DNA from 2 places in the Endozoicomonas sp. GU-1 genome. Region 2 is predicted to be linked to the other one. Evidence: predicted binding sites of a transcription regulator. Region 2 holds the regulator's gene; the other holds the start of a gene.

Region 1 (6,940 bases), 460 kb from region 2:
AACCCAGCGTTTTAAACCGGTACCATGCAGAACCTGCAATGCTTCAGCACTGTACAGGTTCACCGAAGGACCGGTAATAAAAGGGATGCCCGCTTTTGATAGATAGTGGACAGCAGCCATATCATTGGCTTCTACAGTAAAGTCTTCGTTCTCACAGACCTTGCTCACCTGAGCCAGCTCAGACTCAGCTTCAATCAGCGTCAGTGTCGATAGAACGACTTCTTTGCCTTTAGACTGCAATAACCTGGCAATGGCTAACCAGTCATCCAGCTTCAGCTCGCGTCTTTTCGAGCAGACGACTTCTCCCAGGTAGACTCGTTCAAAGGCGGACTCGGCGACTTTCTCGTAAAACGCCATAACGTCTTGTTTAGGCCAGAAGAACAGTAGTGGGCCAAGGGTAATTTGCATAGTTTATTCCCTGTCTGCGCCGGGCATTACCCGAAAACGCGATCTGCCAGCCACAAAGAAAGTAAGGCATGTAAACCTTTATGGCTCATGTCTTTGTGGTTTAAATCAAAAGAGAGTGTCAAACAGCCAACATCACTGCCAGGGTCGGTTATAGGCACCCAGTGTAGTCTGGCTACCTTCAGACAAACGGGAAAGGCCAGCCATCCAGCGTTCATTAGTGGTAAAACGATCTGGATTCGCCCGGTAATGGTCCAGCGCTTCCCGCCAGATTCTCACCACTTCGGCAACATAGGCCGGGCTTCGCTGGCGGCCCTCAATTTTCACCGCACTGATACCAGACTGATAAAGCTGAGGGATCAGATCCAATGTATTGAGGCTGGTAGGCTCCTCAATGGCATGACTGACCTGATCATTCACCGTAAAGCGCCCCTTGCAGAGGGTTGGATAACCGGCCTGCTCGTGGTGATCAAAACGGTCGATCAACAAACCTCCCAGTCGGGTTTCCATCCCATTGGCCGTCGTCTGCCAGCGCACAGCGGATGCCGGAGAACAGGCACCGGCGGTATTGGGCGATTCCCCTGTCACATAAGAAGAGAGAATGCAGCGCCCTTCAGCCATAATACAAAGACTGCCAAAGGCAAATACTTCCAGTTCCACCGGGCTTTTCTGAGCCAGTCGCTCAACCTGTTTTAACGACAGCACCCTGGGCAGTACTGCGCGTTTGATACCAAAATGATCATGATAAAAAGACAGGCTGGCCTGGTTAGTGGCAGAGGCCTGAACGGAAAGATGAAGATTAAGATCGGGGTATCGCTTGCTGGCATAGTCCAGCACGCTGATATCGGCAGCAATCAGGGCATCGACACCGAAGTCGGCGCACATATCCACTGCTTTTTTCCAGCGCTGCCAGTTGGTCGCCTGGGCATAGGTGTTTACCGCAACAAAAAGCCGCACCTTTTTTCCACGGGGATTTTTATGAACGTAATCCAGTGCCTTTATGGCCCTCTGATCAGAAAAGTTAAGACCGGCAAAATGGCGGGCATTGGTTTCATCACGAAAGCCGATGTATACGGCATCAGCACCATTATCGACAGCGGCTTTCAGGGAAGGAAGGTTACCGGCAGGACACACCAGTTCCATAGAGAATTATCCAGTAGTTTTTGTGCAGCATAGCACGCTGAACAAAAAACCGACTTGATACTTATCAAGAAATAGCCGGAAAAATAAGTATCAACACCTAGACAACCATCTACTCATCAGTGTTTTCATGCGCTAATAGCAAGAGGCAACAACGGAAAAGCATGGATAGATTTATATCGCGTTCCCATTGCAGTGCTCTCACTTTCCAGTAATACCACCTCACCCACCGTCATCCGGAAACTGGGAAGGTTAAAATACTGACTATGAGTGACATACCTTGGTCGTTTAAACCGCCCCAGGGTTACGTGGGGGCGAAAATTCCGGGTTTCAGCACTGAAACCCGACTGCACAGCTGCCCGCTCACAGATATCGGCAAGCCGTTTTAACTCCTGCCCTGAATGCATCTCCAGGGCCAGCACCCGGGGGTTTCGCCCATTTGGAAAGAAACGAAAACAACCGGTCATACTGTCAAAGGTATGGTAGTCCGCCAGATCATTTTCAAGGTTGTTAATTAACTGCTGTAACTGTTGGGGGGAGCTATTGCCCAGAAATTTAAGGGTAATGTGCTGCTGCTGGGGAGCTACCCAACGCAAGTCGTGAACATGTCCTTCACCGGCTCGATGGATGGCTTTCTTATGCAGCGTTGCAGCAAGTTCAAGAGGAATTTTTACGGCAAGAAAAGCCCTGACCGGGGAATTGTGGGACAGCGCCTCTTCAAAAGAGGTCGGGGCGCTGGAAGCGTTGTAGCTAACGGGGTTATTTTTCATATTATTCTAACTTCAACGTCTGACTGCTAAATTCAAACCAATTGCACCCTGCAATTTGGTTTGGCTAAGTTTGTTGAACCTAGTCTAGTACATTGTTGGCAGAAATCTGCCTGTATCGTCGTATTATTCCAAAAGTGCCTGAAAAAAGCGGCGATTAATCTTGATCCCTGATTCCGCTACCTGCTCAGGAAATAAACGAATATGTACCGGCACTTTGAATTTAGCTATCTTGCCTGCCAGCCTCTCTTTTGTAAATGGTTCATTCAGGGTACCGTCCACCGTCTGAACATAAGCCACAGGGCGCTGACCATATTCAGGATCCGTCATGGCAACGACCACCGCCTGGACAATCTCCGGGAAGGTCAGCAAAGCCTGCTCAATCTCTTCAGGATGAATATTCTCCCCCCCTGAGATCAACATATTATCCATACGACCACAGACCTGTAACTGGTCACCGTGCCAACGTCCTTGGTCACCGGTATTAAACCAGCCACGGGTACCCGCAAATGGCGTCACCTCGCCCTGTTGAAAATACCCTTTGGCCAGTGTGTCGCCACGCACCTGAATCTCGCCTTCCTCTGTTAAACGAACCTCACGCCATGGCAATACCGCTCCGGAAGTAACACCACTACCGGTAAACAGAGGCTCTCCGGTACACACCTGGGAGGCCATCTCGGTCAGACCATAGGTGGTCAGAACAGTGATCCCCTGTGCTTTTACCGCCTCCACCAGCCTCGGGGAAGCAACGCCGCCACCCAGCAGAATATAACGTACGCCCAAATCATAGAGTGATAACCCAGACTGCAGCAGCCTGAACAATTGGGTATTCACCAGGGAAAGATGGGTCAACCGCTGTCTGATCAGCATGTCATCCAACGACAACCGACGCTCAAACAGCACCATTGTGATACCAGCCAGCAGGCAACGCATAACAATGGCCAATCCGCCCACATGAAACAGCGGCAAGGATAACAGCCAGGTATCACCATAGGTTAATGGCAAGGTATGCATGGAGCCCAGGGCACTAAAATAATGATTTTTATAACTGTGCGCTACCGCCTTTGGGATGCCCGTCGTTCCAGAGGTGGCGATCAGGTCGTAAACGGCTTCAGCATCGATCTTAATGGGCTGAAGTCTGCTCTCCGGCCGTGGCCGTGCATGAGCAATCCGTTGATGAAAATCGATACCCGCGCTGTCTGCCAACAGCGCAGCTCCAATACGATCACGATATCCCGACATTTGCGCTTCCGGAAACGCCGGGTTTACCGGGCAGAAAACCCATTGGGAACGAAGGCAGGCCAGGGCAACCACCACAGTGTCCAATGGTTTATGGGTGACAAACAGAAGACGGCGGCCCGCTCTCATGCCCTTATCCCGATATATACGACAACACTCATCCACCCATGCATCCAGCTGGCGAAACGTAACTCTGCCCTCCTCCAGCTGAATCGCTGTACAGGAGGACTGATGAATGGCTCGATAATGCAAGGGACAGTGTTGCAATTCGGGGAAGATCGTTTTCATCAACGGCGTTCTGCTATGCTTCTGTTCAGCTCTGTATTACTGAAAAAAAAGCGGGGTTAATGGCAACCGGCTGACCGGCAATAATCCTTGCTGAGGTCAGGCTGTCGGTAAAAGCCGATAAGGTGTCCAGACCCGGTCGTTCTTCCGGTGTCCACTGAGCGCTGAGCTGCTCCAGTATGTGCAATCCAATAGACGACTCATAAGAAGAGCTGAAAACAGTCCTGACACCAACGCTTCTGCCGGTTGTCACCAGCTGTCGGCAATGGGCCAAACCACCCACCAGCGTCGGTTTGATCACAACGGCCGCCAGACCCTGCATGGGGTGTAGAAGGTATTCCGGGTGCTGGACCGTTTCATCCAGGGCAAAGCGAAGCCCGGTCTGCTGGTAGATTTGTGAGAATTCGGCCACATGAGCAGTCGGCTCTTCAACATAAGCAATTCGCTCGACATCAATAGAGGCAGCGACCCTGAGGGCTTGATCCAATGTCCATTGCTGATTGGCATCCAGCTTGATGCTGACGGACGTTGGCAAAGCCTGCAGAACCTGGTTAATTCTCACACAGTCGTCTTCTATTGAGTCTCTGCCTATCTTCAACTTGAACTCTGTCGGCCAGTTTCCCTGCCACAGTGCAAGTCGGCGAAGGATATCTTCGGTGCTACCCAGCAAAAGTGGTCCGGTTGCTGGCGGGTCAAACCAATGGTCCTGTTGCAACCACCACAGAGCCGATTCAATACCAAACAGCACTGACGGTACTGGCTGCAAATGCAGAACATCAGTGAGAAAAGCACTGTTGAGAGATAACGGCCTGCCACCATTAACGGCCCAACAGAAAGCCTGAAGTTGTTCTTCCGCGTCTGCAAGACTCTCACGGCTAAACCCGGGCAGTGGCGCTATGTCGCCATAACCCCACCGGTCACCGATACGCAAACGCAAAATCAGCCCTTCGCGCTTATTCAGGCAGGCGTGCTTCAGCCATAACGGCTGCTTTAAAGGCAGCCGATACCTCAGGATATCGGCCTTACAGTCTTTCATGGATCTATTAAGAAAGTGGCTTCAAGAATTACGGCCAAAGCGACTGAAATCCGGCTGACGTTTTTCCAGGAAAGCATCCCGTCCTTCCTGTGCCTCTGCGCTCATATAGAACAGCAGGGTCGCATTACCCGCCAGTTCCTGAAGACCGGTTTGACCATCGCAGTCGGCATTCATGGCGGATTTCAGACAGCGAAGCGCCAGAGGAGAGTGCTGCAAAATCTCACGACACCATTCTACGGTTGTCCGCTCCAGCTCTGCCAGAGGTACAACGGTATTGACCAGCCCCATATCTTCCGCCTGTCTGGCATCGTACTGACGACAGAGGAACCAGATTTCCCGGGCTTTTTTCTGACCAACGATACGTGCCAGATAGCTGGCACCAAAACCACCATCAAATGACCCCACTTTCGGGCCGGTCTGACCAAAGCGGGCATTATCCGCCGCAATCGTCAGATCACAAACCAGGTGCAGGACATGACCACCACCGATGGCATAACCGGCCACCATGGCAATCACCGGCTTTGGACAGGTTCTGATCTGACGTTGCAGATCGAGAACATTCAGATGATGAGTTCCTTTATCATCCTTGTAGCCCGAATCGCCACGAACGCTCTGGTCACCACCGGAACAGAAAGCCAGATCACCGGCACCGGTCAGAATCACCACACCCACCGACTCATCAAAACGTGCCGACTCCAGGGCTTTCTGGATTTCTACAATGGTTTGTGGGCGAAAGGCGTTACGCTTTTCCGGGCGGTTAATGGTAATTTTGGCCATCCCCTCTGCCCGGTGATAGAGAATGTCCTCATAATCACCGCTGAGGTTTTCCCAGATCACACCTGAATCCAGCTGCTTGCTCATATCCAACTCCTTATAGCTCTTCAGAAGAGCTCTCTGAGCAACCGGGCCATAACCTCTGGTTGCTCCCGATGAACATTGTGTCCACACCCGGTCACCGGGTGGACACTGTGTATCACATGCTCTGTCAGCAAATGCTGTCCAAGCTGCCCGAACTTGTGATCATTTTCACCATAAAAATAATGAACGGACAGTGGTGAACCGGCGCTGAGCTGACAATCAGCCTTGAGCCGGGAAAGTGCCCGGCGATAGTCTGGCTGCTTCGATAGACTGAATGCCATCAAGGCATTAGCCAGAATCAAACCACTGCCTTTTGATCGCTCAGCAATCAAAGAGCCAATCTGGCTATCATCCAGGTCAGAAAAAACCGGCTGTTTATACCAGTCCAAAAGCACATCAGCCACTGATTCTTCAGTAAAGCGTCTGGCCCATTGCAGATCTGACCAATAACGCTCGCTTCTTTCCTGCTCACTGACCAGCCCGGGATGCGCTCCTTCCAGTAACAGCTGCGCCACTCGCTGGGGGAAAGCAGTGGTATACGCCATGGCCAGACGCCCTCCCAGTGAATAGCCCAGCAGGTTGAACCGTTTCAGGCTGATGCCTTCCACCTGTTCAATGGTTTGAACCGTCTGCTCCAGGCGATAGCAGAAGTAGTCCGCGCCCTGCGTATCTTCCTCCAGCCATTGACTTGAGCCGTGGCCCGGCAGGTCAACAGCAATAAGGCAATAGTCGTCTTTCAGCGCTGCCAGCAAGGAGTCCCAGTCGTTTGCTCTGCCCAGAAACCCATGCAGTAACACCAGGACTGGCGCATGAACATCACCAGCGCAGTAGTAAGACAGGCTCACAGTGTTTTCGCCAAAGCGACGGCCTGTTCAATACTTTTTGCCCCAAGGCCGGATTCGGTAAAGACTTCAATAATGGAGCAGCCAGCCTGACTGCAGGCTCTATGAAACTTCGCGGTAAAGTCATCAATGGAGTGCGGTGCCGAGTAATCAATTCTGAACATCTCAGCCGCATGCTCTGCGGTAAGACCGTGGGGTGTAACAAAATAATCATTAGTCACATGGGCAACCTCATTGCTACACCCTTTGGTGGTCACATAGAAAATACCACCACCGTCGTTATTGATCAGCACAATAACCAGAGGCGTTTTGCTCCGTGCAGCCAATTGCAGGGAGTTAAGGTCATGGAGGAAAGAGATGTCCCCAAT
Region 2 (6,940 bases):
CGCTGCCATGCGAAACCATAGTGAATGTCTGGAGATCCTGATTGATAACAACGCCAACGTTGAGGCGTTGGTCAATTGTGGCTGGAATGCCCTGCACCTTGCTGCTTATCATGGACACCTTGAAAGCGTGCAAACCCTGATCCGCAGGGGGGCCAATATCCAGGCCTTTACCAACGGCAATAGCGTTATGACAGCGCTGCACATAGCCACCCGATGCAACCATCTTGGGTGCGCCAGGGTCATCGTTGAGGCTAACGTGGATTTTTCGGCAAGGGACTCGGCTGGCAACACGGTGTTACACGACGCCGTCATCAACGGCAGGTATGTGTGCCTGCGCCTGTTTATTCGCTCCGGTGCTGATCCTGACATGACCAACGCAGAGGGTCAGACCGCACTGCATCTGGCGGTGCTTAAACACCGTTGCAATAGCCTGAAAGCCCTGGTCCAGGCAGGTGCTCAGCTTGATATTAAAGATAATTCCGGCCGTACGGCCATGCACTATGCCGTTGATATGTCCTTTATTCATTTCTCCTTTAATGCTTCCCTGAGCCTGCTGATTCGAGCGAAGGCGGATCTGAATATTCCCGATCAAGACGGCAATACCGTTCTGCATCTGGCGGCATTCAATGGCAACCTGAAAGTTGTCAGGATGCTGTTGAATGCCGGCGCAGATCATCGGGTGAGAAACAGACATGGCAGGACTCCTTTGGTACTTGCCAGACAGCTTAATCACACATCCTGCATCGCCTGGCTGAAACGGCTGCCTTATTTGCGGCCACCGCAGTAGGGCAGCTTATTCTCGGGCAGGCTCCTAGACGGGCGCTATTCTCGGACAAGCTCCTAGTACATGGTTTCACTGAGTTTGACGGGTTGTCGTGCTTCCGCACTCCGTTCGCCCTGAGCCTGTCGAAGGACGGAAACTCCGGACTCTGATAGATCGTGCCAAGCACCCTTCGACTCCGCTCAGGGTGAACGGAGATCGTACACGTCAAACTCATTGAATTGATGTACCAGGTGGGAAAATGTTTTTCCGGATTGAAACTGAATATTACGTTTACGGTATCAATGATCTACTATTTGAATTCATGATTTTGGAAAGAATCAGTACGCCGCAGGTTGGTAATTACTTTATCCGTTTTTGTGAGTGGGGATAAGGTTCGTCGGCGTTGTTTTATGGTAAAGAGTGACCTTTTGACACAACCATTGTTTATAGAATAAACAGCAGGATTCTACAGTATTTTTGTGCAGGGGTAGCAAAATGACAAATCATGATAAGTGGCAGAAATGGTTGATGGCTCGCAGGGATGAGCTGAATACGCGTCTGGGTAAAATTAAACAGGATGCTTCCCGAAAAAACAGTGCCGACTGGTCTGAGCAGGCGCAGGAACGGGAGAATGATGAGGTTATTGATGCACTGGGTAACGAGGCGGTGATTGAACTGGGTAAAATTAACCGCGCCCTTGATCGTATAAATGAGGGCGATTACGGTTTCTGCCTGTCCTGCGGTAAGGAAATTCCGGTTCAGCGCCTTGAGGTTATGCCTTATGCTGACCTCTGTGTTCAATGTGCTGAGGCCAAGGGGTTGTAGGGGAGCATCCATCATCAAGGCGATAAGGGAGCAGGCAGGCTGAATCCTGTTATGCCGGTTTGGCTGCAGCCTGGTTAAAGTACGTTGACTCCTCTGTGGAGCAGCCTGATTCAATAATCATCTTTTGATAGCTTTCGCAGAAGCTCTGGAGTGTTCCGGGGTTTCTGCTGTGGAAGTGCTTTTGCCATAATCTGGCCATGGCAGTGATGTCTTCTTTATCAATATCTTCGATCTGAATACCGCAGCGGTGATAGATAAGCCAGGCAATGGCGGTGGCGTAAACCAGGTTGGTCGCCAGTTCATGATGGGGGTGGGAAAGAAACTCCCGCTGGCTGGCCAGTCCCCGGACTTTGCTGGATAAGTCAGCGTTCGGGGCCAGAAACAGGTCCCAGATATTGCGGTGCATGCGTGGGGAAATCTGATAGATACCGAGCGCCTGGTGATTGGCCTGTTTCAGATGAAAACCAAGCCCGGACTCTCTGGCCGCGGTACCAAGCAGCAGGTTCTCAGCAGTAGGGCTCCACATACCCAGATGCTTGAGTGCGGGGCGAACAACATAGTGCCTTAGTTCCTTGGCGCATATTCCCATTTGCAAAGTCCTTTTTCCGGGTAGATCCCGGTCTGTGCGTCCTGTAATTGCGGGAGTGGCTCTCAGATCCAGACATTGACCCTGGATCTAAGAGACATATCGTATCATCCCTGAAATTCTGAACTGAGGGTGGTTTTACTCACCGGCAAAATTGCACAGGGCATAGGTTGGAATGCCCGCCGCATTGAGTCTGTCAGCACCCTTGAGGTCTGGCAGGTTGATGATAGCTGCAGCTTCCAGTGTGCTGGCTCCTGCTTGTCGGATCAACTGATCGGCAGCCAGCAGTGTGCCTCCGGTGGCGATAAGGTCATCCACCAACAGAATGTTTTCACCGGGCTTAATGGTGTCTTCATGCATTTCCAGTACGGCTTTACCATATTCAAGGTCATACTCGACACTGAGGGTTTTGCCGGGCAGTTTGCCTTTCTTGCGAAACAGTGCCAGCGGCTTGTTCATGATATAGGACAGTGTCGAGCCAAGCAGGAAACCGCGGGCATCAAGCGCGCCAATGCGATCAAAAGTCTGGTTCTCATAACGCTGAACCATGACATCCACGGCCTTACGCCAGGCTTCCGGGTTTTCAAACAGTGTGGTGATATCCCGAAACAGGATGCCTTCATGGGGCCAGTTGGCGATGGTTCTGATTTGCGTTCGCAGATATTCCTGAACGGATGAACATTCGTTTGTATGCATGGGAGGGAGCATGCCGCTGTCAGTCAATGGATAAAAAGGAAGAAGCCACCTCAAAGGGTAGCTTCTTTAGAGGATAAAGTCAGGCGTTGGTAGCAATAGGGTTGGGTTCCAGGGTTTTTCCCCCGGCCAGGGCACAGAGTTCAACCGAGTTGCGAATTTCGATTTCCTTGCCCACGGCGGAGATCAGGCCGTTTTTCTGGAATCGGGTAAATACACGACTAACCGTTTCTACCGCCAGGCCCAGGTAGTTCCCCATCTCATTTCTCGACATGGACAGACGGAACGACTGCGAAGAAAAGCCCCGGCGACGAAAACGGCTGGCCAGGTTAATCAGGAAGGTGGCAATACGTTCATCGGCGTTTTTCTTGGACAGCAGCATCATCATTTGCTGGTCTTCACGGATACGCTTGCTCATCAGGCGCATCAGATGTCGGCGCAGTTCCGGGAATTGATCGGAAAGGGTTTCCAGTTGCTCAAAAGGAATCTCGCAGATCATGGTGGTTTCCATCGCCTGGGCCGACACCGGATAGGTATCCGTATCCATACCGCTCAGGCCAAGAATTTCGCTGGGCAGGTAAAACCCGGTGATTTGTTCCTCACCTTCATTGGTCGCTGTGTAGGTTTTGAGAGCCCCTGAGCGAACAGCAAAGACGCTGGTAAAGGGGTCACCTTCCAGAAACAGGTGTTCGCCTTTTTTCAAAGGACGCCCACGCTTGATAATGTGATCCAGCTGATCGATATCCTTAATGCTCAGTGCCAGTGGCAGGCACAGTGAGCTGAGGCTGCAGTCTCTGCAAGCCACATGGCTCGGCTGTCGGACGTTGGGCTTTGACGTCATTGAGAGGCCTCAAAGTCGTATTTGGCGAAATTCGACACTGTTTATGGAAAACCAAGTGTATGAAAAGTATTACCGGAGTGTAAATCAGGTATGTACGCAACCGGGCAGACCCAGGGTAGGGGTTTGGTGCTGCTTTAGCAATGCGTCATAAACTGCGGTGGTTCCGGTGAGCTTTCATCTGCCGTGTCGTCTATCCAGCCCAGGGCTGACCCTGATAATAGTATGGTCATGGCTCCTGGTGGTTGTATGTCTTTATCCCTGGAAAATCAATCTGACATTGTCTTATGTCACAGGATTAAATTTTCGTTCGTGGTATTTAACGGACATGACAGATTTTGCACTTATGTTTCAAGTAAATCAATGTGATAGTGGTGGCAAGTCGTCGTCAGTTTCAGTTTTTTGCTGATAAGCCGGTGAGCTGCAGAGAGGTTTCGGTTCTGTGCGGGATGATCAGTCATTGTCGGTACTGGCGGGAGAGGGGCTCCGGAGCCTGGTGATTGCTCCGGAGTGCTGCTCAGATAACCTTTGAGTAGAGCGTCTTTTCTTTCATTTCCGGTTGATGGAGATAGTGGTCGAACTGCATACAGATGTTACGGATCAGCAGCGTTCCCTTCGGCAGTACTTCCAGCAAGCCATCGCTATTGAGACTGATCAGGCCGTCCGCCCTCATCGGCTCCAGTCTTGCCAGCTCATCCCGGAAGTAATCCCTGAATTGAATATCAAACCGCTGTTCAATATCGCTGAAATGCAGTTTGAAGTGGCAGATCAGCTGGGTAATCACTGCCTGGCGGACTTTGTCATCAGCGGTCATCTTCAGACCGCGAACCATTGGCAATTGCTGTTCATTGAGCATTGCACAGTACCGGGCTTCATCGGTGCTGTTCTGAATATAAGTGTCGCCTACCTGGCTGATGGCAGACACGCCCATGCCGATCAGGTCGCAATGGCCATGGGTGGTATAACCCTGAAAATTCCGGTGCAGCGTGCCATCCTCCCGGGCCATGGCCAGTTCATCGTCTGGCAGGGCAAAGTGATCCATGCCGATGTAGATGTAGCCCTGATCCAGCAGCTTTTCCGTGGCCTGATGCAGAATGTCCAGCTTCATTTCCGGCGCTGGCAGATCCTGCTCATTGATCCGGCGCTGCGGCTTGAAGCGGTGGGGCAGGTGGGCGTAGTTAAACAGGGATAGCCTGTCCGGGGCCATATCAACCACACGATCGATGGTTGCCATAAAACTGTTGGTGGTCTGGAAAGGCAGGCCGTAAATCAGGTCCATGTGTACCGAGCGGAATGCCATGACTCTGGCAGCATCAAGGATGGATTGAATCATGCTTTCAGGTTGAACCCGGTTAACGGCTTGCTGAACTTTGGGGTTCAGGTCCTGAACGCCCATGCTGATCCGGTTGAAGCCGAGGTCCCTCAGGGTGCCCATCATGGGCCAGTCTACTTCCCTGGGGTCCAGTTCAATGGAGTAGTCTGCGGTATCGCTTTGGGTCAGTTGGAAGTGCTGGCGGATATGCCCCATCAGATCCGTCATCTGATCTCTGCTCAGAAAGGTCGGTGTGCCGCCGCCAAAGTGGAGTTGCTCGACCCGCTGTTCCTGACTGTAGAGTGCTGCCTGCATCTCTATTTCACGAAACAGGTATTCCAGATAACTATTGGCGCGCCCACGGTGTTTGGTGACTATTTTATTACAGGCGCAGTAATAACAGACATGGGAGCAGAACGGAATATGAAAGTAGAGTGACAGGGGCTTGATGGCCCTGGCACTGGAGTGGGCATTGTGCTGATATTTCTCAATATCAAAGCTGCCATCAAACTGCACCGCCGTGGGATAGGAGGTATAACGCGGGCCTGAGTGGTTGTATCGGTGAATCAGGTCTTTATCCCAAACTGGTGCGGTATTCATTATTGCTCTCGGTAATCTTCATGTCTTATTAGTCAGTGTGTTCGCCTTCTGGTCGGTCTTTTGTGCCGGAAAGGGTAAGGCAAAAACAGTCGGTATTACGTCATGATGTTTTTGGCTAGTTTAGAAAGATTTTCAAGGTTGTTCTTTGATCGGTGTCAATAGGTATGAACCGAACCGGCATGCCTTGGTGGTTCGTCTTTAGGGCAAGTGATGAGGATTGTGTCCAACGTGGCGTGAAGCTGTTGAGGTAGGCTATTGTATCTGCCATCTGGTTATTAATCGAGCAAATAATGCCCTGGCTGGCAGGGTTGTGCTGAAAAGGGTCTGATGGATAGTGATCGGTGAGTTCATTGAATGTGCTATTTTTGCTCTTGGATCATAAAAAGTCACAAATATGTCCTGGTCACTGATCAGACAGGAGGAGTCATTATGGGTGCAGACATACATATGTATGCTGAATTCAGAAATAGTGCCGGGCAATGGGAAGAAATCCCGGGTTACGAACCTTTTTCAGATCGCAATCGTCATGTCTTTTCATTCTTTTCCGAGGGTTTTGTCAGAAGCGATTATGACTGGGGCTCCTGGCATGTTACTCCGTATCCCATTATTGAGGAGGCTCGTGGGCTGCCCGGGGATGTCAGTCTTTCCATCAAGGCTAAGTCTGATGAATGGGGAACGGGTGGATCTGGCCACTCCTGGCTGTCTGTTGATGAATTGGTTTCTTACGACTACAACAAGCCTTTAAGAGAAAGGAGCGTTGATGTTCCAGAAGAGTTTGCCCAGCTTACGATCAGGGAATCGTTGGGGGAAAAATATTTTTTGGAGTTGGCTGAGTTGCAGAAGCAAAAAGCGGAGCGTCTCGTCTTTTGGTTTGATTTCTGATTCATAACTTTAAGAGCCTCCTAGTGCAGCTAAGCGCTGTTACCCATACCGTTCGTCCTGAGCTTGTCGAAGGGCGGAACTCCGGACTCTGATAGATCGTGCCAAGCACCCTTCGACTCCGCTCAGGGTGAACGTGGTGTACGGGTAATAACGCTTGGCCGCACTAGGAGGCAGAACTTTTTTTCCTTTTATCACATATGGTGGTGGTGCAGCATGGACATCAACCACCTCTGGTGTGCGCCGGGCATAGACCACAAGCCAAAAAGGATAATCAGCAACCCCGCCAGGTTGCGGGTGATACTGGCTTGAATAATGCCGCTGAGCTGTCTTGAGAACGCACCCAGCAGGAACACTGAGGGTATGGTGCCAATACCGAATGAGGCCATTAACAGCGCACCCTGTACCGGTTGTCCCTGGCTGGCGCTCCAGGCCAGGGTGCTG

The links. Region 2 encodes FNR, which switches genes on or off when oxygen is low (the NO sensors DNR and NnrR bind a similar motif). Its sites were predicted from a motif close to TTGATNTANATCAA; they were not measured.
Region 1: a site for FNR is predicted at 1,603-1,616, ahead of ubiU (ubiquinone anaerobic biosynthesis protein UbiU). Genes of this name have one in related genera too.

Annotation. Positions count from the first base shown of each region.
Region 1 is NZ_CP114771.1:1,423,282-1,430,221, forward strand. Features, by position in the region: gene O3276_RS05825 (U32 family peptidase) at 1-408, opposite strand, end outside; gene ubiU (ubiquinone anaerobic biosynthesis protein UbiU) at 541-1,548, opposite strand; gene thpR (RNA 2',3'-cyclic phosphodiesterase) at 1,674-2,315, opposite strand; gene menE (o-succinylbenzoate--CoA ligase) at 2,439-3,839, opposite strand; gene menC (o-succinylbenzoate synthase) at 3,865-4,872, opposite strand; gene menB (1,4-dihydroxy-2-naphthoyl-CoA synthase) at 4,894-5,733, opposite strand; gene menH (2-succinyl-6-hydroxy-2,4-cyclohexadiene-1-carboxylate synthase) at 5,754-6,575, opposite strand; gene menD (2-succinyl-5-enolpyruvyl-6-hydroxy-3-cyclohexene-1-carboxylic-acid synthase) at 6,572-6,940, opposite strand, start outside.
Region 2 is NZ_CP114771.1:1,882,936-1,889,875, reverse strand. Features, by position in the region: gene O3276_RS07615 (ankyrin repeat domain-containing protein) at 1-787, shown strand, start outside; gene O3276_RS07610 (TraR/DksA family transcriptional regulator) at 1,259-1,588, shown strand; gene O3276_RS07605 (hypothetical protein) at 1,638-2,114, opposite strand; gene O3276_RS07600 (adenine phosphoribosyltransferase) at 2,313-2,870, opposite strand; gene fnr (fumarate/nitrate reduction transcriptional regulator Fnr) at 2,950-3,708, opposite strand; gene hemN (oxygen-independent coproporphyrinogen III oxidase) at 4,223-5,617, opposite strand; gene O3276_RS07585 (hypothetical protein) at 6,047-6,499, shown strand; gene O3276_RS07580 (sulfite exporter TauE/SafE family protein) at 6,691-6,940, opposite strand, start outside.